Regions from separate parts of the Streptomyces sp. NBC_00076 genome, predicted to be linked through region 1. Evidence: riboswitches for the same ligand, from Rfam matches in the RefSeq annotation. Region 1 holds a riboswitch; the other holds the start of a gene.
What was found. A riboswitch is a leader RNA that binds a small molecule or an ion and turns the genes downstream of it on or off. The one in region 1 is predicted to bind thiamine pyrophosphate.
Positions count from the first base shown of each region.

Region 2: another riboswitch for thiamine pyrophosphate. It lies ahead of OHA64_RS33995 (thiamine ABC transporter substrate binding subunit); the one in region 1 lies ahead of thiO (glycine oxidase ThiO).

Region 1 covers NZ_CP108242.1:2,771,585-2,782,490, reverse strand. The annotation lists gene pknB (Stk1 family PASTA domain-containing Ser/Thr kinase) at 1-1,546, opposite strand, end outside; gene OHA64_RS12710 (thiazole synthase) at 1,786-2,580, opposite strand; gene thiS (sulfur carrier protein ThiS) at 2,584-2,784, opposite strand; gene thiO (glycine oxidase ThiO) at 2,781-4,019, opposite strand; TPP riboswitch at 4,017-4,128, opposite strand; gene OHA64_RS12695 (hypothetical protein) at 4,181-4,534, shown strand; gene OHA64_RS12690 (NAD(P)/FAD-dependent oxidoreductase) at 4,563-5,804, shown strand; gene OHA64_RS12685 (Rv2175c family DNA-binding protein) at 5,868-6,239, shown strand; gene thiE (thiamine phosphate synthase) at 6,358-7,011, shown strand; gene metF (methylenetetrahydrofolate reductase [NAD(P)H]) at 7,129-8,052, shown strand; gene OHA64_RS12670 (hypothetical protein) at 8,109-9,068, shown strand; gene OHA64_RS12665 (phytoene desaturase family protein) at 9,097-10,599, opposite strand; gene OHA64_RS12660 (DUF4126 domain-containing protein) at 10,667-10,906, opposite strand, start outside.
Region 2 covers NZ_CP108242.1:7,422,819-7,433,724, reverse strand. The annotation lists gene OHA64_RS34000 (ABC transporter permease) at 1-819, opposite strand, end outside; gene OHA64_RS33995 (thiamine ABC transporter substrate binding subunit) at 795-1,913, opposite strand; TPP riboswitch at 2,000-2,105, opposite strand; gene rlmN (23S rRNA (adenine(2503)-C(2))-methyltransferase RlmN) at 2,130-3,236, opposite strand; gene OHA64_RS33985 (hypothetical protein) at 4,549-5,085, opposite strand; gene OHA64_RS33980 (toll/interleukin-1 receptor domain-containing protein) at 5,358-6,323, shown strand; gene OHA64_RS33975 (TIR domain-containing protein) at 6,374-6,991, opposite strand; gene OHA64_RS33970 (DUF4231 domain-containing protein) at 6,988-7,911, opposite strand; gene OHA64_RS33965 (NUDIX domain-containing protein) at 8,365-8,850, opposite strand; gene OHA64_RS33960 (helix-turn-helix domain-containing protein) at 8,869-10,083, opposite strand; gene OHA64_RS33955 (winged helix-turn-helix domain-containing protein) at 10,318-10,686, opposite strand; gene OHA64_RS33950 (hypothetical protein) at 10,837-10,906, shown strand, end outside.

The DNA.
Region 1 (10,906 bases):
CGATCGGGCTGCCCTTGCTGACGGTGAGCGCGATCGCCGAGCCGGCCCGCCGCTCGGTCCCGGCCTTCGGGTTCGTGGAGATCACGAAGCCCCTCTCCACGTCCTCGCTGAACTCCCGGGTGACCATGCCCGGCTGCAGTCCGTCCTCCTTCAGCACGGACCTGGCCTTGTCCAGCCGGTAGTCCTCCACGTCGGGCACCTTCACGGTCTCGGGGCCGTCGGAGATGACGAGCCGCACCGAGGCGTTGTCCCGGATCCGGTCGCCCGGCGCCGGGTCGGTGGTGATGATCGTGCCCCGCTTCACGGTGTCGCTGTACTCGTGGTCGACCTTGCCGACGTCGAGCCCGGCCGCCTCCAGCCGGTCCTGGGCCTGCGCCTGGGTCTTCTCCAGCACGGACGGGACCTGGGTGAACTGGCCGGAGTTGATGTACCAGACGCCCGCGCCGACCCCGAGGACCAGCAGCACCGCGGCGATGAGCGCCACCAGGCGGCCCGGCGGGCGGGAACGGCGGCGCGAGGGCAGCGGAGGCCCGGACTCGAAGCGACTGGTGCGATGGAAAGTGGCCCCGGCGTCCTCGTCCTCGTTGACCGGCAGGGGGCGCGGCACGGTCAGCGAGCGCGGGATCACGCTCGTGCGGTCCTCGGTGCCGTCGTGCGCCACGGAGACCGCCTGCGGCGGCACGGCGTCCAGTTGGTCCGGGCCGAGCCCGGCACGCGCCTCCCGCGCCTGCGCGAGCAGCGCGACCGCGTCGTACGGGCGGATGTCGGGATTACGGGCCGTCGCGGACGCGACCAGCTCGTCGAGCTCGTACGCCAGCCCCGGCACGAGGGCCGAGGGCGGCGGCACATCCTCGTGGAGGTGCTTGTAGAGCACGATCGCCGGGGAGTCCCCGTCGTGCGGCTTCTCGCCGGTGAGCATCTCGTAGAGGACGACACCGCACGCGTACACGTCGACGCGGGGATCGGCGGCGCCCGGCTGCTCGATCTGCTCGGGGGCGAGGTACGAGACCGTGCCGAGCACGGCCCCGGTGGTGCTGGTCACGGTGTTCACGGACCGCACCAGCCCGAAGTCGGCGACCTTGACCCGACCGTCGTCCCCTATCAGGACGTTCTCCGGCTTCATGTCCCGGTGTACGAACCCCGCGCGGTGCGCGGCGCCGAGCGCCGCCAGCACCGGCTCGAGGATGTCGAACGCGGCCCTCGGCTGCAACGCCCCGCGGTCGCGCAGCACGTCGCGCAGGGTGCAGCCGGCGACGTACTCCATCGCGAGGTAGACGTACGACCCGTCGGTGCCCTGGTCGAAGACCTGTACGACGTTCGGGTGCGCCAGGCGGGCGACGGACTTCGCCTCGCGGATGAACCGCTCGACGAACGACGCGTCGGCTGCCAGCGCCGGATGCATCACCTTGAGTGCGAGAACCCGGTCCAGGCGGGTGTCCAGGGCCCGGTAGACCGTGGCCATCCCACCGACCGCGATCCGCGCGTCGACGCGATAGCGGCCGTCGAGCACCTGCCCGACCAATGGGTCCTGAAGGGTCGTATCCACGCAGGTGAGTGTACGAGCCATGACTGACACGACCGCCGGTTCGGCCAGGATCGAGGCGGGACTGCAGCGGACCTGTGACGCAACCCACAGCGCCACAACCGCCATCGGAGGTGCCCGCTACGGGAGCCGGCCGCCTCCTGACCGACGGGAAACAGGTGGTGAGCGGGAGAAAGGCGGGACGGATGCGGGGCGGAGGCGGGACGGGAATCCGGCGCGGGTCCCCACCCGTCGCGCGCCGCTCAGAACGCCGGCCGCTCCGGATCCAGTACCGCCAGGCCCTCCGTGGGAGACGACGGGTCCGCGAAGTGCCGCCGCGGGATCCGGCCCGCCCGCCGAGCCAGCCTGCCCGCCTCCACGGCGTGCCGCATGGCGTCGGCCATCAGCACGGGCTCCTGAGCCCGGGTCACCGCAGAGGCGAGCATCACCCCCGCACACCCCAGCTCCATCGCCAGCGCCGCGTCCGAGGCCGTACCGGCCCCCGCGTCCAGGATCACCGGCACGCGCGCGTGCTCGACGATCAGCTGGAAGTTGTGCGGGTTGCGAATGCCCAGCCCGGACCCGATGGGCGACCCGAGGGGCATGATCGCCGCGCACCCGACGTCCTCCAGCTTGCGCGCAAGCACCGGATCGTCGTTCGTGTACGGCAGCACCGTGAACCCGTCGTCGACCAGCGTCTCGGCGGCGTCCAGCAACTCGATCGGATCCGGCAGCAGGGTCCGCTCGTCCGCGATGACCTCCAGCTTGACCAGCTCCGTCCCGAGCGCCTCCCGCGCCAGCCGGGCCGTCAGCACCGCCTCACCGGCCGTGAAACAGCCCGCCGTGTTCGGCAGCACCCGGATGCCGAGCTTCTCCAGCACCGACAGCACCGAGCCGTGCGCGCCCGGATCGACCCGGCGCATGGCGACCGTCGTCAGCTCCGTCCCGGACGCGACCAGCGCCCGCTCCAGAACCTCCGGGCTGGGCGCGCCGCCCGTACCCATGATGAGGCGGGACGTGAAGGACGTACCGCCGAGGACAAAGGGGTTGTCGGCCATGGGTCAGCCTCCTTGGACTGCGGTGAGGACTTCGACGCGGTCTCCCTCGGCGAGGGATGTCGAGGCCCATCGCGCGCGCGGGACGACGGTTTCGTTGAGGGCGGCGGCCACTCCGGAGGGCGCCGCGGTGAGGGACCGCACGAGTGTGTCGAGGGCGGTGCCCGGGGCGACCTCCCGCCGCTCGCCGTTGACCGAGACGTTCATACGGGCTGCTCCGTGAGGACGGTGCTGAAGCGCTTGGGTGTGAAGGGGCGGGCCTCGTCCGGGAGTTCACCGGTGACCAGGGCGTGTGCCAGGGTGTCGCCGGTGACCGGCGTGAGCAGCACGCCGTTGCGGTAGTGCCCGGTGGCCAGCAGCAGCCCGTCGAGACCGGTCGGGCCGAGCAGCGGCGCGTTGTCGGGGGAGCCGGGGCGCAACCCGGCCCGGGTCTCCGTGAGCGGCAGCTCGGTGATCCCCGGGACCAGTTCGTGGGCGTCCCGCAGCAGCTCGTACACGCCGCCCGCGGTCACCGTGGTGTCCCAGCCCAGCTCCTCGCTGGTGGCGCCGACGACCAGCTCGCCGTTCTCCCTCGGCACCAGGTAGACCTGGCTGCCGCGCACCACCGCCCGAACCGTCCGGCTCAGGAACGGCGCGTACCGCTCGGGTACCGTCAGCCGCACCACCTGCCCCTTCACGGGCCGCACGGGCGGCAGGACGTCCTCCGGAACCCCGGTGAGGCGCCCGCTGAGACTGCCGGCCGCCAGCACCACCTGCCCGGCGCCCAGCACCACGCCCTCGCGCGTGACGACACCGGTCGCCCGCTCCCGTACCACCGACAGCCGCTCGGCCCAGGTGCGGTGGAACACGACCCCGGCCCGCTCGCAGGCGTCCACCAGGGCGTCGGCCAGCCGTCGCGGATCGATCTGGTGGTCGCCGTCGACCCGCAGCCCGCCGCGTACGCCCGGCGCGAGCATCGGCTCCAGGCGTCGGCACTCCCGCCCGGACAGCCACTCGGAGTCCAGCCCCGACTGCCGTTGCAGTGCGTGCAGTTCACGCAGGTGGGCGCGGTCGTCGGCGTCCAGCGCGACGGCGAGGGTGCCGCTGCGGCGGTAGCCGAGGTCACGGCCGGTGAGGTCGGTGAGCTCGGCGGCGAAGTCCGGATAGAGGCGGGCCGACTCCAGGTTCAGGCCGAGCAGGGTCTGCTCTCCGTAGTGCAGTTCCGTGACGGCGGCCAGCATCCCGGCCGCCACCCGGGCCGCCCCGCCTCCCGGTTCGGGGTCCACGACCGCCGTGGCGAAGCCGCGCTGCGCGGCCCGCCACGCGGTGACCAGGCCGATGATGCCGCCCCCGACGACCAGGACGTCCGAGATGCCCGACCGGACGTCCGAGGTGCCCGACGGGACGTCCGAGGTGCCCGACGGGACGTCCGAGGTGCCCGATGGATCTGGCGTACGCGACATGGGCGTCCAGCCCCTCCCTTCGCCGGCATGACCCGGATCAGGTTCGTACGGTCGGAGGCCGCCAGCCTCCCTCTCAGCCCGGTGCGTCCGGGCTCCCGCGAGTGCTTTACGTTGGCCACCCTAGCCCGACGTCCTCCGTCTCAGTAAGGGAGCCTCCACCCGTGCCGCGATCGCTCGACGGACTCACCCTCGCCCCGGTCGTCGACCAGGCCCCAGGTCAGGTGGGCACCCGCACCCGGTTCACGTACCACGAGAAGGACGGCGAGATCTGGGCCGAGTACGCGGGCGGGGACGTCGTCCGCGGGCACCTGGTGGGGACGCGCGAGGGCGACCGCCTGGACTTCCGGTACGTCCAGCTCAAGCACGACGGGACGACGTCCTCGGGGCACTGCGTGTCGACGGTCGTCGACCTGTCCGACGGTCGTGTGCGGCTGGAGGAGAGCTGGGAGTGGGAGTCGCAGCCCGGTAGCGGGACGAGCGTTGTGGAGCAGCTCACGGAGCATGCCCCTGACTGACTGTCCGTCAGTTGTCTATGGTGATCAGGTGAGCGAGCAGACGCAGGAACAGGGAACCTCCACGCCACGGCGTGTCGTCGTGGTGGGCGCGGGCATGGCGGGGGTACAGACCGCGGTCGCCCTGCGGGAACAGGGCTTCACCGGCACCGTGACCCTGATCGGCGCGGAGCCCCATCAGCCCTACGACCGTCCGCCCCTGTCCAAGGCCGTGCTGCTCGGCAAGGCCGAGGCCGTCGCCTTCGACGTCGACTTCGAGGCCCTGGGCATCGAACTGCGCCTCGGGCGCGAGGTGCTGGGCGTGCGCCCCGGCGCGCACCGGCTGGACACCGCCGAGGGGCCGGTGCCGTACGACGTCCTGGTCCTCGCGACCGGCGCCGAACCCATCCGGCTGCCGGGCGCGGAGACAGTGCCCGGGGTCCATCTGCTGCGGACCCTGGACGACGCCGAGCGGTTGCGCCCGGTACTCGCCCGGCAGCACGACATCGTGGTCGTCGGCGCGGGCTGGATCGGCGCCGAGTTCGCCACGGCCGCGCGCGAGGCCGGCTGCGCGGTGACGGTCGTCGAGGCCGCGGACCGACCGCTGGCCGGCGCGCTGCCCGCCGAGGTGGCCGCCCCGATGGCCTCCTGGTACGCCGACGCCGGTGCCGCTCTGCGCACCCACGCGCGCGTGGCGCGCGTCGAGCCCGGGGCCGTGCTCCTGGACGACGGCTCGCGGCTGCCCGCCGGCGCCGTGGTCGTCGGCATCGGCGCCCGCCCCGCCACGGCCTGGCTCGCCGGATCCGGCATCGCCCTCGGCGCCCACCGCGAGGTCGTCGCCGACGAGCGCCTGCACACCTCCGAACCGGACGTCTACGCGGTCGGTGACTGTGCGTCGTTCCCTTCGGGCAGGTACGGCGAGCGCCTGCTGGTCCATCACTGGGACAACGCACTCCAGGGGCCGCGCACGGTGGCCGCGAACATCGTCGGCGAGGCCACCGACGAACCCCCGGCCGTCTACGACCCGGTGCCGTACTTCTGGTCCGAGCAGTTCGGGCGCTTCGTGCAGTACGCGGGCCACCACGCGTCCGCCGACACCACCCTGTGGCGCGGCGACCCGTCCGGCCCGGCCTGGTCGGTGTGCTGGCTGCGGGAGAACCGCCTGGTCGCCCTGCTGGCGGTGGGACGCCCCCGGGACCTGGCGCAGGGGCGGCGGCTGATCGAGGCGGGGACGCCCTTGGACCCCACGCTGCTGGCCGACTCGGCAAGGCCCCTGAAGGCGGCCACGCCGTAGGAAAAACCGCAGGTCGGGCGCTGCTGGCTTCCGACTGTCAGTGCGAGATGGCACGCTTGTCCCGTGACCGAGATTGACGCAAAGATCGATGCTCTCGTACCCGCCTGGCTCACCCTCCCCGACATCGCAGAGATGCTCGATGTCGAGGTGACGCGTGTGCGACAGCTGGTCAAGGAGGGCCAGCTCATCGCCGTACGCCGTGGTGAGAACCGCGCGCTGCACGTCCCCGCGGCCTTCATCGACGGGGCCGAGCAGAAGGTCGTCAAGGGCCTCACCGGCACCCTGACGCTCCTGCGGGACGACGGCTTCACCGACGAAGAGATGCTCGAGTGGCTCTTCACCGCCGACCCGAGCCTGCCCGGAACCCCCGCACAGGCGCTGAGTGAGAATCGCGGCACGGAGGTGAAGCGCCGCGCCCAGGCGCTCGCCGTCTGATCCGAGCACGCTGCTGATCTGAACATCGCCCGACGTACGGGCCGTGGCCCACGAAGGCCACGGTCGTGGTCGACTGCGGCCCGCGGCCCGTACGCCATCCACCACGGGGGACCCACCCATGCCCGACAGCACCGCCCGCGCCCGGCTCGCCGACGCCAGGCTGTACCTCTGCACGGACGCCCGGAAGCGACAAGGCGACCTCGCCGGGTTCCTGGACGCCGCCCTGGCCGGCGGGGTCGACATCGTGCAGCTGCGGGACAAGGGCATGGAGGCGGCGGAGGAACTCGAGTACCTGAAGGTGTTCGCCGACGCCTGCGCCCGGCACGGCAGGCTCCTCGCGGTCAACGACCGGGCGGATGTCGCCCATGCCGCCGGCGCCGACGTCCTGCACCTCGGCCAGGGCGACCTTCCGGTGCCCGCCGCCCGCGCGATCCTCGGCGACGACGTCGTCATCGGCCGCTCCACGCACGCCGGGTCGGAGGCAACCGCGGCCGCCGTCCAGGAGGGCGTGGACTACTTCTGCACCGGCCCGTGCTGGCCGACCCCCACCAAGCCAGGCCGCCATGCCCCCGGCCTCGACCTGGTCCGGTACGCCGCCTCCGTCGGCACCGACCGACCCTGGTTCGCCATCGGCGGCGTCGATCTCGGCAACCTCGACGAGGTGCTGGAGGCGGGCGCCCGCAGAGTCGTGGTCGTCCGGGCGATCACGGAGGCGGACGACCCGGGAGCGGCGGCCGCGGAGTTCGCGAAGCGACTGCGCCAGGCCTGGTGACACCGCCCGGCCAGCTTGTATTACCTGTCCGTCCAATGGGTGGACAGTAAATAGACAAATCGGTCAAAATTCCGTGATCCGGTTGGGGGACCGCCGCACCCTGACTAACCTGCGGGTATGGCCCTCGGCACCGCATCAACCAGGTCGGACCACGCCCGCACCGTGCGTGACATGCTCGCGACCGGCAAGACGACGTACTCGTTCGAGTTCTACGCCCCGAAGACCCCGAAGGGTGAGCGGAACCTCTGGAACGCGCTGCGCCGGGTCGAGGCCGTGGCGCCGGACTTCGTCTCCGTGACCTACGGTGCGGGCGGTTCCACCCGCGCGGGCACGGTCAAGGCGACCGAGGCGATCGCCTCCGACACCACGCTCACCCCGATCGCCCACCTCACCGCGGTGGACCACTCGGTGGCCGACCTGCGCAACATCATCGGGCAGTACGCGGACGCCGGTATCCGCAACATGCTGGCGCTGCGCGGCGATCCGCCCGGCGACCCGATGGGTGACTGGGTGGCGCACCCCCAGGGCCTCACCTACGCCGCCGAGCTCGTCGAACTCATCAAGGCGTCCGGCGACTTCTGCGTCGGTGTCGCGGCCTTCCCCGCGATGCACCCGCGCTCCGCCGACTGGGACGTCGACGTGCGCAACTTCGTCGACAAGTGCCGCGCCGGCGCGGACTACGCGATCACGCAGATGTTCTTCCAGCCGGAGGACTACCTGCGGCTGCGTGACCGGGTCGCGGCCGCGGGCTGCGAGACCCCGATCATCCCCGAGGTCATGCCGATCGGCAGCGCCAAGACGCTGGCTCGGATTCCGTCCCTCACCAACGCGGCCTTCCCGCCCGCCCTGAAAGAGCGGATCCTCACAGTCAAAGACGATCCGGCGGCTGTACGCTCCATTGGTATCGAATTCGCCACGGAGTTCTGTGCGCGGCTGCTGTCCGAGGGAGTGCCCGGACTGCACTTCATCACGCTCAACAACTCCACCGCGACGCTGGAGATCTACGAGAACCTGGGACTGCACAACCCGCCCCAGGCCTAGACCGGTCGCACCGGCATACGACACACTGCGTAACGGCCACTGTGAGAGGGGCGTACATGGGCTGGACGGTCCTCTACATCGCGTTCGGCATCGTCGCGCTGTGGCTGCTGGGCGAGGTGTTGCTGCAGTACAAGGCACGCCTGCGCTGGCGGCTGCTCGCCTTCGCCGGCTTCCTCGGCGTCGTGCTCGGCGTGCTGATCCCGTCCGTGGTCGTCATCGCACTGGGTGCCGTTGCCTTCGCGATCGGCCAGACCTACGTCACGCTCTCCTTCCGCCGCGGCTTTGCGTCCGGCTGGGCGGTCAGCCGCCCGGGCGCCGACGTCAGTAAGCGGCGCCGCGGAAGGGACGACCGACAGGATCCGGCCCTGGAGGTCACCGGCCTCGAGGCGGCTGACGCGGGCTACGGCCGGAACGCCGACTTCGGCCAGGACGCCGGTGCCTACGGCGGTGACGACGAGTACGACCGCGACGACGTGTTCACGCCCGCCCGCCCCGTCGCGACGGCCGCCGAGAACACCTCCGTGTACGAGCCGCAGCCCCTGCCCGACGAAACCGGCTCCTACGGCATATACGACCCCGGGTACGCCGCCGCCGACGCGTCCTACGCCACCGCCGGTCAGACCCAGGACCAGTACGCGACGGCCGCCGCCGACCCGTCGTACTCCTACGACGGCTACACCGGCTACGACCAGCAGCAGTACGGCTACGACACATCCGGCCAGCAGCAGTACGCCGCCTACTCCGACCCGTACATCGGCACCCAGACCTACGACGGCGCCGCGTACGACACCTCCTACGGCGGCCAGCAGCAGTACGGGCAGCAGGGCTACAGCCAGGACCAGTACGCCACCGGCAGTTACGGCGACACCCCGGCCGGCGGGGTGTGGGTGCCGCAACAGCGCAGCACCGACGACCCCTACGGCGACTTCCCGCAGGAGCAGCAGCAGTACGGCCAGCAGGGCCACGACCAGAACCAGAACCAGGGCAACGGGTTCGACGAGCAGTACCGCTTCTAGAGCGTTCCGCGGCCGGGGTGTCACGCCTTCACTGGGAACCCCGGAACTCCGGCCCCTCCACGATGAGTCCGGCGACGAGCGCGCCCGACATTCCGGCGTGCGGGAGACCACCGCCCGGATGTGACCAGCCGCCGACGGTGAACAGGCCAGGTATCGCCGTGCTGTTGGACGGGTGCAGCAGACGGCCGTCCCCCGCGGCGAGCGCCGGTGCGGGAACGGCGCCGCCCTCCGCGCCCGTCGCGTCCGCGATGTCGGCCGGGGTACGGACCTCCTGCCACAGAAGGCGCTCGCGCAGCTCCGGTACGGCATGCTCGGCGGCCCTCGTCATGGCCTCGGTGTACCGGGCCACCACCTCCGGCTCGGGCCGACCGGCCGGCACCACGGAGGTGAGCGTGACGGCCTCGTGCTGCGTGTCCGGGACGAGCCCGGGGTCGTCCGGCCGCAGCACCGTGACCGTCGGGCGCCAGGGCGTCTCGGGAGCCGTGCCGAACAGGTGGTCCAACTCGCTCTCGCGGTCATCCGTGTGCACCACGGTCCGGTGCGCCGCCCCCTCCGGGCGCCCGCCGCGCAGCGCCAGCAGCACCGTCATCCGGCTCGGCAGTCCGCGCTGCGGCGGCACCTCTTCCGCGCCCCGTGCCTCCGTGCCGCGGACGACGCGGCTCAGCACCTCCGGCGCGACGCCGGCGACCACGAACTCGGCCTCCGCCACCTCACCGCCCGCGAGTTCCACTCCCGCCGCCCGACCGTCCTTCTCCCGTATCCCGGTGACCTCGGCGCCGAAGACGAACTCGACCTTCCTGGCCACGCACCGCTCATACACCGCGCGCGCCAACTCCCGCATGCCGCCGCGGACATACCAGGTACCGAAGGCGTGCTCCAGGTACGGCAGCACGGCCGCGCTCGCCGGGAGCGTTCGCGGGTCCAAGCCGTACGCCAGGGCGTGGCTCTCCAGGAGGGCAGCCAGACGGGGGTCGCGCAGTTCCCAGGTGCCGATCTCCGCGAGGGTCGTGGCCCTGCGGGTGCGCAGCAGGCGCTTGTGGGGGACCGCCGGATAGGGCTCGCGGTCGGCCAGCACCGACCAGTTCGGCCACAGCGGCTCCTCCAGGAGGGGCCGGCGGGTCCGGTCCCAGGCCTCCCGGGCCCGGACCAGGAAGTCGCCCCAGCGCTGCCCGGCGCCCGACCCGAGCGCCTCGTCGAGAGCCCCGACGACGCCCGCGCGTGAGGCGTTGGGCACGGACAACCGGGTGCCGTCCGCGAAGACGTGCCGTGCCGACGGGTCGACTTGAGTCAGCTCGACGCAGGCCTCGAGCGGCTCCTTGCCGGTCTTGACGAACAGGTCGCGGTAGACCGCGGGGAGGGGGAGGAGCCCCGGGCCCGTGTCGAAGGAGAAGCCGTCGCGCTCGTGGCGGCGCACCGCTCCGCCGTACGTCTCCGTACGCTCGTACACCGTCACCCGGTGGCCCGCGACGGCCAGCCGGGCGGCGGCCGCCATCGCGCCCGTCCCGGCGCCGATCACCGCAATCCGTGCCATGACCGCGACTCTATCGGCCGCCACCGACAATCCGGTCGCGGGCCTGTGACCAGCGATGTTCCCCGGCTCAGGGCGGCGGCTGCCAGGCCCCCGCCGCGAGCCGTCGCTCCTCACGCCGTCGGGCTCTGCGGCGCAGGAACCGCCGGATCCTGGAGACCAGGAAGCAGAGCACGACGAGTCCGGTGAGCAGCACCACGCCCGCGATGATCGCCGCGGCCATCGGATGGAACATCGCGAACGTGACGAGTACGCCGACCCCGAGGTCCTCGGCGAGACTCACCACGATGTTGCTGAACGGCTCCGGGGA
Region 2 (10,906 bases), 4.7 Mb from region 1:
CCGCCGTACGGTCCAGGCGTGCAGCGCGAGGACCGCGCCCACCGCCGCGAACTGGATGATCGTCAGCACGGCGGCCGTGGACAGGTCGAAGATCTCGGAGGTCTGCCGGTAGATCTCCACTTCCAGGGTCGAGAAGGTCGGCCCGCCCAGGATCTGCACCACGCCGAAGGACGTGAAGGTGAACAGGAAGACCATCAGCGCGGCCGCCGCCACCGCGGGCCCGAGCGCGGGCAGGATGATCCACCGCCAGGCCGCGAACCGGGACGCGCCGAGCATCCGCGCGGCCTCCTCCTGGCGCGGGTCGAGCTGCGCCCAGAGCCCGCCGACGGTCCGCACGACGACCGCGTAGTTGAAGAAGACGTGAGCGAGCAGGATCGCCCACACGGTGGTGTCCAGCCGTACGCCCCACAGCTCGTCCAGCAGCCCGCCGCGCCCCACCAGGGCCAGGAACGCCGTACCGACCACGACCGTCGGCAGTACGAAGGGGACCGTCACCACGGCCCGCAGGACCTGCTTGCCGGGGAAGTCGAAACGGGCGAAGACATACGCGCCGGGCAGCGCCACCAGCAGGGTGAGCGCGGTGGAGGCAAGCGCCTGCCAGGTGGTGAACCACAGCACGTGCCGGACGTCGGACTGCCCGACCACGTCGGCGATCCGCCCCAGCCGCCACACCCCGTCGACCTTCAGACCCCGCGCGACGATCGCGGTCACGGGATAGGCGAAGAACACCGCGAAGAACACGACGGGCAGGGCGACGAGCCCGAGCCGCGCCGCGTTCCCCTTGGCGCGCCGGGTCACTTCAGTACGAGCGAGGTCCACGACTTGACCCACTGGTCACGGTTGTCGGCGATCCGGGCCGGGTCCAGGGTCTCGGGATCCTTGGCCTGCGGCCCGAACTCGGAGAACTCGGGCGGCACCTGGGCGCCCTTGCGTACCGGGTAGACGAACATGTTCAGCGGCATGTCGTCCTGGAATTCCTTGGTGAGCAGGAAGTCGAGGAGCGCCTTGCCGCCCTTTGCGTTGGACGCGTTGCTCAGCAGGCCCGCGTACTCGACCTGGCGGAAGCAGGTGCCGGCGGCGACGCCCGTGGGCGCGGTCTTCGGCTTCGGGTCGGCGTAGATCACCTCGGCGGGCGGCGAGGAGGCGTAGGAGACGACGAGCGGCCGGTCGGCCTTGGCCTTCTTGCCGCCGGCGGAGCCGGAGAACTCCTCGTTGTAGGCCTGTTCCCAGCCGTCGACGACCTTCACGCCGTTGGCCTTGAGCTTCTTCCAGTAGTCCGGCCAGCCTCCCCCACTCTCGGCTTCGCTCGAGCGGGAGGTGCCCCCATCGCCGTACTTCGCCGCGGACCCGAGGAGGAAGGCCAGCCCCGGGGAGGAAGTGGAGGCGTTCTCGGTGACGAGGAGGTTCTTGTACGCCGGCTTGATCAGGTCGTCGAACGAGTCGGGCGGGGTCAGCTTGTGCTCGCTGAAGTACGCCTTGTCGTAGTTGACGCAGATGTCGCCGGTGTCGATGGGCGTGACCCGGTGCTTGTCCTGGTCGGCCCGGTACTCGGGCTTGATCAGGTCGGAGCCCTTCGCCTCGTACGACTGGAAGAGCCCGTTGTCGAGCGCCCGGGACAACAGGGTGTTGTCGACGCCGAAGAAGACGTCGCCCTGCGGGTTGTCCTTGGTCAGGATCGCCTTGTTGACGGCCTGGCCGGCGTCGCCGTCCTTGAGGACCTTGACCTTGTAGCCGGACCGCTTCTCGAAGTCCGCGAGGACGTTCTTCGACACGGCCCATGAATCGTGGCTGACGAGGGTCACGGTCTTGGAGTCGCCGCCGCTGCCGCCGTCGGACGACCCCGACCCGCACGCGGAGAGCGTGACGAGACCGAGTCCGACGACCATGGCCGTGGCCTTGTGGGTGATGCTCACTGGATTCCTCCTGGGGTGACCAGGAAGAGACGCGGCCCTGCCCGGGCCCTCGGACGGACCGAGGACTCCCGGGCAGGGCGCAACAGCTCGAGTAGTGACCGAACTTCCTACCCAGAATGACCTGGGCGAGGTTCAGAGGGTCTGCGGCCGGTGCCGCACTCTCAGCGCTGTGGCGCTCCCCTGTCGGAATATGAAGATGTACCTACGATCGCCACACTACCGCTCGGTCGCGGCGAGCTGACCACACGCCCCGTCGATCTCCTGCCCACGGGTGTCCCGTACGGTGACCGGCACACCATGGGCGGCGATGGCCTCGACGAACGCCTTCTCGTCCTCGGGGCGCGAGGCGGTCCACTTCGACCCGGGCGTCGGGTTCAGCGGAATGAGATTGACGTGCACGGGCTTGCCCCGGAGCAGCCGCCCGAGCCGGTCACCGCGCCAGGCCTGGTCGTTGATGTCCCGGATCAGCGCGTACTCGATGGACAGCCGGCGCCCGGACCGCTCCGTGTACGCGAAGCCGGCGTCCAGGACCTCGCGCACCTTCCACCGCGTGTTCACGGGGACGAGGGTGTCGCGCAGTTCGTCGTCGGGGGCGTGCAGCGAGATGGCGAGGCGGCACTTGAAGCCCTCGTCGGTGAAGCGGTTGATCGCCGGGACCAGTCCGACCGTCGAGACGGTGATCCCGCGCTGCGAGAGCCCGAGTCCGTCCGGCTCGGGGTCGGTGAGCCGTCGGATGGCGCCGACGACGCGGTTGTAGTTGGCGAGGGGCTCGCCCATGCCCATGAACACGATGTTGCTGAGCCGCGCCGGGCCGCCGGGGATCTCGCCGTCCCTGAGCGCCCGCATGCCGTCCACGATCTGGTGCACGATCTCGGCGGTGGACAGGTTCCGGTCCAGCCCCGCCTGCCCGGTCGCGCAGAACGGGCAGTTCATCCCGCACCCCGCCTGCGAGCTGATGCACATGGTCACCCGGTCCGGGTAGCGCATCAGCACCGACTCGACGAGCGTCCCGTCGAACAGCCGCCACAGTGTCTTGCGGGTGGTGTCCTGGTCGGTCGACAGATGCCGCACGACCGACATCAACTCCGGAAGCAGCACCTCCTGGAGCCGGCCGCGGGAACCGGCCGGGATGTCCGTCCACTCCTGCGGGTCGTGCGCGTACCGCGCGAAGTAGTGCTGCGACAGCTGCTTGGCACGAAACGGCTTCTCCCCGACCGCGACCACCGCGTCTTTGCGCTCGGCGGGCGTGAGGTCGGCGAGATGCCGCGGCGGCTTCTTGGCTCCGCGCGGGGCGACGAAAGTGAGTTCTCCGGGTGCAGGCATAACCCTCCCAGTGTCGCAGATCAACTCCAGGGGACCAGGCCGGAGCGGGGTGGGGGTGGTCACCCGTGGGCGTCGCCTGTCAGCGTTGGTCGGCTTCCCACGGCCCAGGGACGGCCCAGGGCGCTCCCCATCGCGAGCCTCATTTCGACTGAACCACTCCGTAGTTGACCATCTCCCCTCACGCGGAGCACTTGCTGCGCTTGGCCCCTTCGCCCTGAAGCGGTTGGTCGCTCGCTTGACCTCGGGCGCCCTGACTCTGACCTGCCAGATCATATGCGCGGCATCAGACTGATTTGCGACCATGGCCTAAGCCCCTCTTGTATTGGGTACAGGTCCCCCAGGACGCCTGGAAAATGGTGTGACGGTAGAGCAGGGTAGGACCCCGGGGGGGGGCATGCTGCGGAAGGTTACGGTATTCTCACTGAAATTGCTTTCCCATGTTCTTCAAAAGATTTTAGAGCGGCGCAACTTCACCTTGTGCATGCTAAGCATTGAGCTTACGTACGGCCCTAAAACCAACTGGTCCGCAAATTTTGCCCTCCCAATGTTTCTCATCGGGGCCACATATTTTGCGATAGACTTGCTCGTTGTCCCACCTCAAATGCTGCCTGCCTTCATTACCCGCTTCGCTGACCGAATTTCAGCACCTACGTTAGTATCCGCAGACGAGGCTAGCGGCCCCTTCGTCCTGTATCTGAGGACGTTCCAAAGCGATCACCCGGCAGCCGCCTTTCACTATGGAATCTTCCATACCATCAACGAGGAAGCCACCATAACGGACGAGCAGTTCCTCTGCTCTGTTATGAGTCGCGTCTACGGAAAAGTGATCGGACTGGGAAGCCCCAGGGACCGCCTGCCTTTCCCCGGCGCTCAGCGGCTATACGCAGCGGATGACAGTTGGCAAAAGGCCGTCCAGGATTTGACAGGTAAAGCCAGTCTGGTGATGATCCAGTTAAGCGAAGGTCGCTGGATCGAGTGGGAAATCTCGTATGTAGCGAAGCATATCCCTCTAGGCCGGATTGTGCTATTGCTCCCCCGTCGTCAACTCCCCACGGATTACATGGCTAGAATTTATGAGTACTTCTCGTCGGCTCGGGGCCTCGAACAGGCCTACCAAAAACATCTTGTAGCCGTCTCACTAACTTCCGCACCCGTCAAGCTTCCCGCCGATCAGCGATGGCATACCGAGTACTACTCCGTTATATGTTTTGACTTGCACGGGGGAGCACATTGCAATGTCACGAATAGAGTATCGGGATGGGACGAAACGGTTCGAACAATGACTTTAGCTGAGCACTTAGGCCTCAGCAAGCTATTCGAACTCCAATTCGTGCCGGATGGAACGTCTTACGCGGGACTTGGCTGCTGCGGAATATCCATTTCGCGGCGCCATGACGGAAAAGTTGGATGCCTCCGGGATGAAAGTATTTGCAAACAGCTCCGGGAAGCGATTCGGTTGGCCAAGCCACATGAGAAGGACATTCTCAGGACGTACGCCTGCTGTCCGCAATGCATTCGCGAAAAGGGCTTGAGCTAAACGAATGCCGGTGGAGTAGGTGCACCACATGAAGGTCAACAGTCGTCTTTCCCCTGTCGGCGCCACGGAGGCCGCAAGTTTTACACCCGCAGATTTGCAACGAATTATCGGCATGCGCATGATGTCATTGAAATGACGTCTTCTTGCAACCGGATTGGCCGCAAGCGGTGAAAGTCCTACACTTGCGCTAATCGCTGCGGCAGCAATAACCTCAAATAAGCGCACAGGCGGAGCATCCCCACTTATGTAGTGCGAGCAGTTGCCGACAGTCAGCATGCGCTCATTCCGCCTCTGCAGGATTTCCAGACCCATCCGGCTTAAGGGTCATCCTAGACGCCGGCACTCGGCTGCACAGCGCAGGGACCAAGTCAGAATTTTGGCCACCCATCTGCCCTGATGGTCGGCCAACGCGCCTGCTGACGCGAGTGCACGCCGAAAATGAGTGCAAGGGGGCGCACTAGCGGTCAGACGGAGCGCGCACCTGCGGTGGCGTGCTCCTATTCCTTGGTTCGACATGAGGCCAAACATGACGACTCTCAGATAGGCTGGAGGTGCCATATATCCCGGATTGATTGGTAGCACCTATGGCCGCAGACGAAAAGAAGATCTTCATCAGTTACAGGCGTGAAGACACGGCGCCGTACGCTGGGTGGCTACAAGATAGGCTCGCTCAGCACTACGGCGCATCAAAGGTCTTTATGGACGTTGCATACCTGCAACCAGGTACTGACTTCCCTCGGATCATCGGACAAGCGATAGCCACGTGCGACGCACTCATTGCTTTGATCGGCACGGACTGGTTGGGCCTCACTGTCGACGGAAATAGCAGAATACAAGATCCTGCCGACTGGGTCCGTCTTGAGATAGAATCGGCACTAAATCAAGGAATCAGGGTGATCCCGCTCCTTGTGCAAGGTGCGCAGGTTCCGAGTCCGGGGGCACTGCCCAGCAGCCTTGAGAGGATCCGCGATAAGAACTGCCTTACACTTTCTTACACCACGTTCAGTGATGACGTTCGCCGACTCATCAGCGCGCTCGATTTCCCCACCACCGGGGTATTCGAAACGAGCCACGCCAAACGAATAGAGCGCAGCCGAACGTCAAGGTTTACTGAGATCGACAAGATTTATCGATCTCTCTTCGACGCTAAGGATCTACGATATCGTCACGACCCTTTCATCCAGCCGACGAGTCGAAGGAGGCAACTCGATCTCCTAGCTGACACAGTCGACCCGGATGAAGATATTGCACATCTAACCTTGGGTGCTCTTTCTACACCAGAATCAGTAGGGTTCATGGAGGCCGCGCGGTCCCTAGATACACGTAGAGCACTGATATCCCTAACGCAACGAAGGATCATCGGAATTCCCTGGCGGAAAGATATTCCGACATACTTTCTCCCGTATGCCCACATCTTGAACGTGGACCGCGGGATCTCTTCGATCACCTTCACGCTCGCGGCTGGTAACGTCCGAATGATGAGTATCAAGCCATTGTCCAAGACGTCAGATATGTACGAGTACATTCGGGATCGGCTGACGTCCAGGTGATCTTTGAGGAGCCTCAAGACAGTCGCGTAAGCCGGGAGGATGAGGAATTGTTAATCGCAATTCAAATTCCGCACCTTCCGGGTTCGGGAATTAGCGATCAGGTCATCTCGAGTTTTGCGCGCATCAAATGCATCCTGGATGCAGTCGCGTAGATCTTGGTCACTTCGTGGATAAGGCCAGTAGCACGCATAACCGTCTCCATTCCGCCTACCAAGGTTATCGCTGAACCGGTCAGGGAGTTTGGCTCCTGAGTTTTTGACACTCGGTAGCTCGACTCCCATTACTCCATTGAGTCGGTTGACTTTACCTCGCCGTAGACTGCTGTAGATCTCCCAATCAATGAACTTTCGCGACCAAGTGCACGAGCCTACCATCGCAATAGTGACAGTAGAATCGGACAGGTACTTCTCGCGGATGGTATCCATGATGTAATCAGTATTGTTGCTGTTGATCGCCGGGTCATCCTCTGTTATACCGATGACTCGAGGGATAAATACCTGCTCAAATCGCTGCACGAATTCCAAAACTTCGGTCGCGTCAGCTCGGTGATAGCTGATAAAGCATTTGTGTCGTGTGGGGGCATCCTTGGAGCTTGCGTAGTAGTTTGAGATTCGGCGCAGCTCACGCTCGGCCTGCCGGTTAGCGTAGATGCGTTCAAATGACGTCACGTAGTCCTCCTCGGCATGCGCGTCCGTACCCGCCTCGCCAGCCACATCGTGTGTTCTCTACTGATCGCCTGCTCGGCAGAAATTACATACTTTGACCACGATTCCTCACCGGTGACGTGAGAGGCGGCAGCATGGACGAGAGCCAGCTCAGTTGCGGTCAGCGCGTAGGCATTCGCAAGATTATCGAATTGCTTCACTTCGATCCAGGCGCCGCCCGCTGCCACTCCCGCTGCGAGAGCGCTACCCATGTCGAATGGTGTAACGTTAAGCAAACTGAGAAGAGCGCTGGTCGCTCCAAGCACTTCGAGGCTCACGAGACCAACACGCCAGCGGAATGCACTTCGTTCATTTCGATTCGCGCTCTTCGAGTACCAGGCCCTCTGATCTTCAATGCGCGCATTGCAGTACGCCTTCATTCGAGTAGCTCGCTCAGCGGTTCGCAGGTCCCTCATTTTGGGACTCACCTGCTGTGTGCCGACTGAACTGTAATCTACGAAGATCGGCGATTCCGCCACTACATCGCTTAGCTGTTGGTGGAATAGACGCTCAGCTTCGCTGGATAGGACGGAACGAGGGAACGGATCGGCGCAGACTGAAAATTTCCACGCTAGGGTCTTCACCGACTCAGCGACTGCGCGGCCGTGGTACCACGTATCTTCTGGGTGGGTACTCAGAAGGATCAATTCGGCTGCGAACGCGAGCAGGAAGAAGCACAGGGATAGGCTCGTCAGAGTTTGCTTCTGCCATGTACTCGTTAGCCCGATAGTCAACGCCCCGGCGACAGCGGCAGCAACTACAAGATAGAGGCGTCCCTTGGTCAACCTTAGGTACATTCGTTGGCCCTGCATCGAGGCCGCATCTGCCGAACGCTGGACGTCCGGAAAATCCGCTTCGAGTAGACCCTGTTCAAGCTGTGCCACTCGCACTCCGAAAGGGAGGTGTCTAGGTTGGCACACTATAGATCGAGCTGCACTTGCGTGTCATGGTTACGTCGTCAAGTGCACGGCCTCTTACTGTAGGTCGGCGGAGCGGCTTTGGGCTGGAGCTGCTTTGGGGCGAGTGATCATGGCCCCGTAAGCTTCCGGCGAGTCGGGCAGTCTGTGGACCTGCCCGTTAAAGCACGACGTTGGGGCCATGATCTTAGAGGCTCGCCCCAAAGTGGCTGCCTAAAGCCGTGGAGCCGACCGCCCCAGCCCCAGAGGGTGTCTCCCCCTTCATGCCCGCAGCTCGCCAGCGCGCCGCCGGGCGCGGCCAGCCGGGGCGCAGACAGGAGGCAGGCCGCGCCGCAGAGGCGGCGCGCGCCCGCGCCGTGCGCGGGCCTTGATGAAGTAGGGAAAGTCTTATCCCGCTGGGACTACTGGGTGCCGTTTCGGCTACGCCGCTACGTCGTTGGGCGCTTGGCCATGTTCCAGGTACACCGGGGTGCTTGCCGCTCGGGCCTCGATCGCCGCGAGGATGCGTCGGGCCAACCGGGGGATCGTCCGATCTGGGATCTCACTCGGGGCCACGAACACGACGCTCTTAAGTTCTTCGGCCTGTAGGCGGATGTCCTCTACGGCCTGCGGGGCAAGCTCGCCGCCGTCGAAGAGGTACAGCACCTTGTCGCCCTCGGTGGCGTTGGGTGCCCAGTCGACGGCCAGGAGACGGCCGAGTGTCGGCGTGAGCCCGAGTTCCTCCTCCACTTCGCGGCTGGCAGCCTGGAGCGGGGATTCACCGGTCTCGACGTAGCCCCCGGGGATGTCCCAGTAGTCCTTGTACGTGGGCTCCACCATGAGGACGCGCCCGCCGGCATCAAAGAAAAGCGCACCCGCTGCCATACGCGGATGCGCCATCTTCGCTTCGTGCTCATTCGCTGCCATGCAGCCGAGCGTACCCACCTAGACCACGTGCAGCCGATCTGCGAGATCTGCCATGCTCCGGCTCGGTCGGCCGCGCTGGTTGCGCACCCACGTGAGTACGAGTTCGCGCGCCAGGTAGTGGCTGCGTACCTGCTCCGGTGCCCAGGACTCGGCTTCAAGGATCATCGCCAGGGCGTCGTCGATGCGGTTGTGTGCGCTGAGAGCGCGGGCTACCTCGATGTTGTGTCGCGTGCGTCGTTCCGTCGGGAGGCCGCTGGTGTCGATGCGTGGTCCCAGGTCGGCGGCTACCTGCATGTCGCCCAGCTCGGCCGCGGTGGCTACCCGGTGGATGGCTACGTTGGTCGGGCCGAAGGCGGTCCACATGTGGTTCGCGTCCCGACCGAGCTGGCGGGCGGCCTGATCGGCCTCGTTGAGGAACTCGCGGACGGTCGAGCGCTCGTCAGCCCTGGCTGCGGCCATGGAACCGGCGAGGAAGAGCGTCCCGTAGATCGACAGGAACTCCGGGCTGGCTCCGGAGAGGCCAGGGCGAAGGTAGTCGGAAGCGTCGCCGATGAGTTGTACGGCGGCATCGAAACGCCCCGTCGACAGGAGGCAGTGAGCTACAGAGCGGAAGAGGGATCCGATGATCGCCGGATTGGCGGACTGCTGCGCCGCGCTCAGCCCTCGATCGGCAGCGATCCAGGCGAGATCTACCTCGCCCACCTTCCCGAGGACCATGGCAGCGCTCTGATACGTCAGCGACAACAGCTCGTTGGCCTGCTCTCGGTCGCGGCCGTCGTAGGACTGCGCTGCGATGAGGGCGTCAGCCAGCACCAGAGGCAGGCGGCGGGTGGCGAAGCCGTAGCGGGAGGCTTGGTAGGCGTCCATGATCTCGACGACGCTGGTACGAAGCTCATCCAGTGGCGTGGGCTCGCCCTCGGTCGGCACTCCCAACAAGGGCGTGAGTTGCCGGTAGTTCATCAGCGCCGACCGAAGTGCCGGCACTGTGCGGTGCCCGCTGTCGGGGGTCCACTCCATGAGCGTCGGCTCGGCGAGCAGGTCGCCCAGGGACACGTCGAGGGCGTCGGCCAGAGTCTTGATGACCGAGAGTCGGTCCAGTTCCAGCCTGTTGTTCTCCGCCTTGCTCAGCCAGTCGACCGTCCGGCCGACGAACCCGGCCAGGACCTCCTGGGACATGCCGCGCCTACGGCGGTACCAAGCAACTCGCTCACCGATCGTCAGGTTCGTCGTCATTCCTCGCATGGGAAGAGCGTCCACCCGTCTCTCTCTACGGCCCCGGAGAGATTTTCCGGGGTGGTGAGTGCGTCCGGTCCTAGCGTTGCTTACAAGCCGAGAGGCTGTCAGATCGAAAGGGCAACGAAGGGGCTGCGACCGTGCTGAGCGCGGCAGAGAAGCGAGAACTGATCGACCAGGTAAGGGGACTCGGTGAGGAGCTGGCAGAAGTTGCGCGTCGAGCTGACGCCTTGGTCATCGCCCTTGAGCCTGCTGCCGAACCAGGTCCTCCAGCTGATCCATCCGCTCCGCAAGGCGACGCACATCCTGGCGGACCTCAGACAGGAACTCCGTGATCTGTTCGAACTCAGGGCTGCGCTTGGCGGGACCGCCTTCGCCTGGCAACGCGGCAAAGCTTCCCTTGCCCTGGTGGGAGATGGCGTAGCCGTCCTCGCGGAGACGCGAGATCGCCTGCCGGGCGACTGTGCGAGACACGGAGTGCTGCGCCATCAGGTCCGACTCTGAGGGGAGCTTGTCCCCCGGTGTGAGCTCTCCGTCGCGGATCCGGCGCTTGAAGTCGTCCGCGATCTGCAAGTACGCGGCCCGTCCAGTGAAGTCGGCCATAGCCCCTCTCAGTGGTTGTCGTACCTAGTGCAGCACATCGCGCCGACAGCCGTCGAGACAATCACTTGACACACCAAGTAGTACAGGTCCATCCTCTAACCCAAGACGACGTACTAAGTACGTTAAGTTGCTCGATCAAAGGAGAGCGTCATGCGTCAGATTCCCGTCGACACCTCCAACGCAACCGTGATGGTCGCCAAGGCTCCGCAGCCGAAGGTCA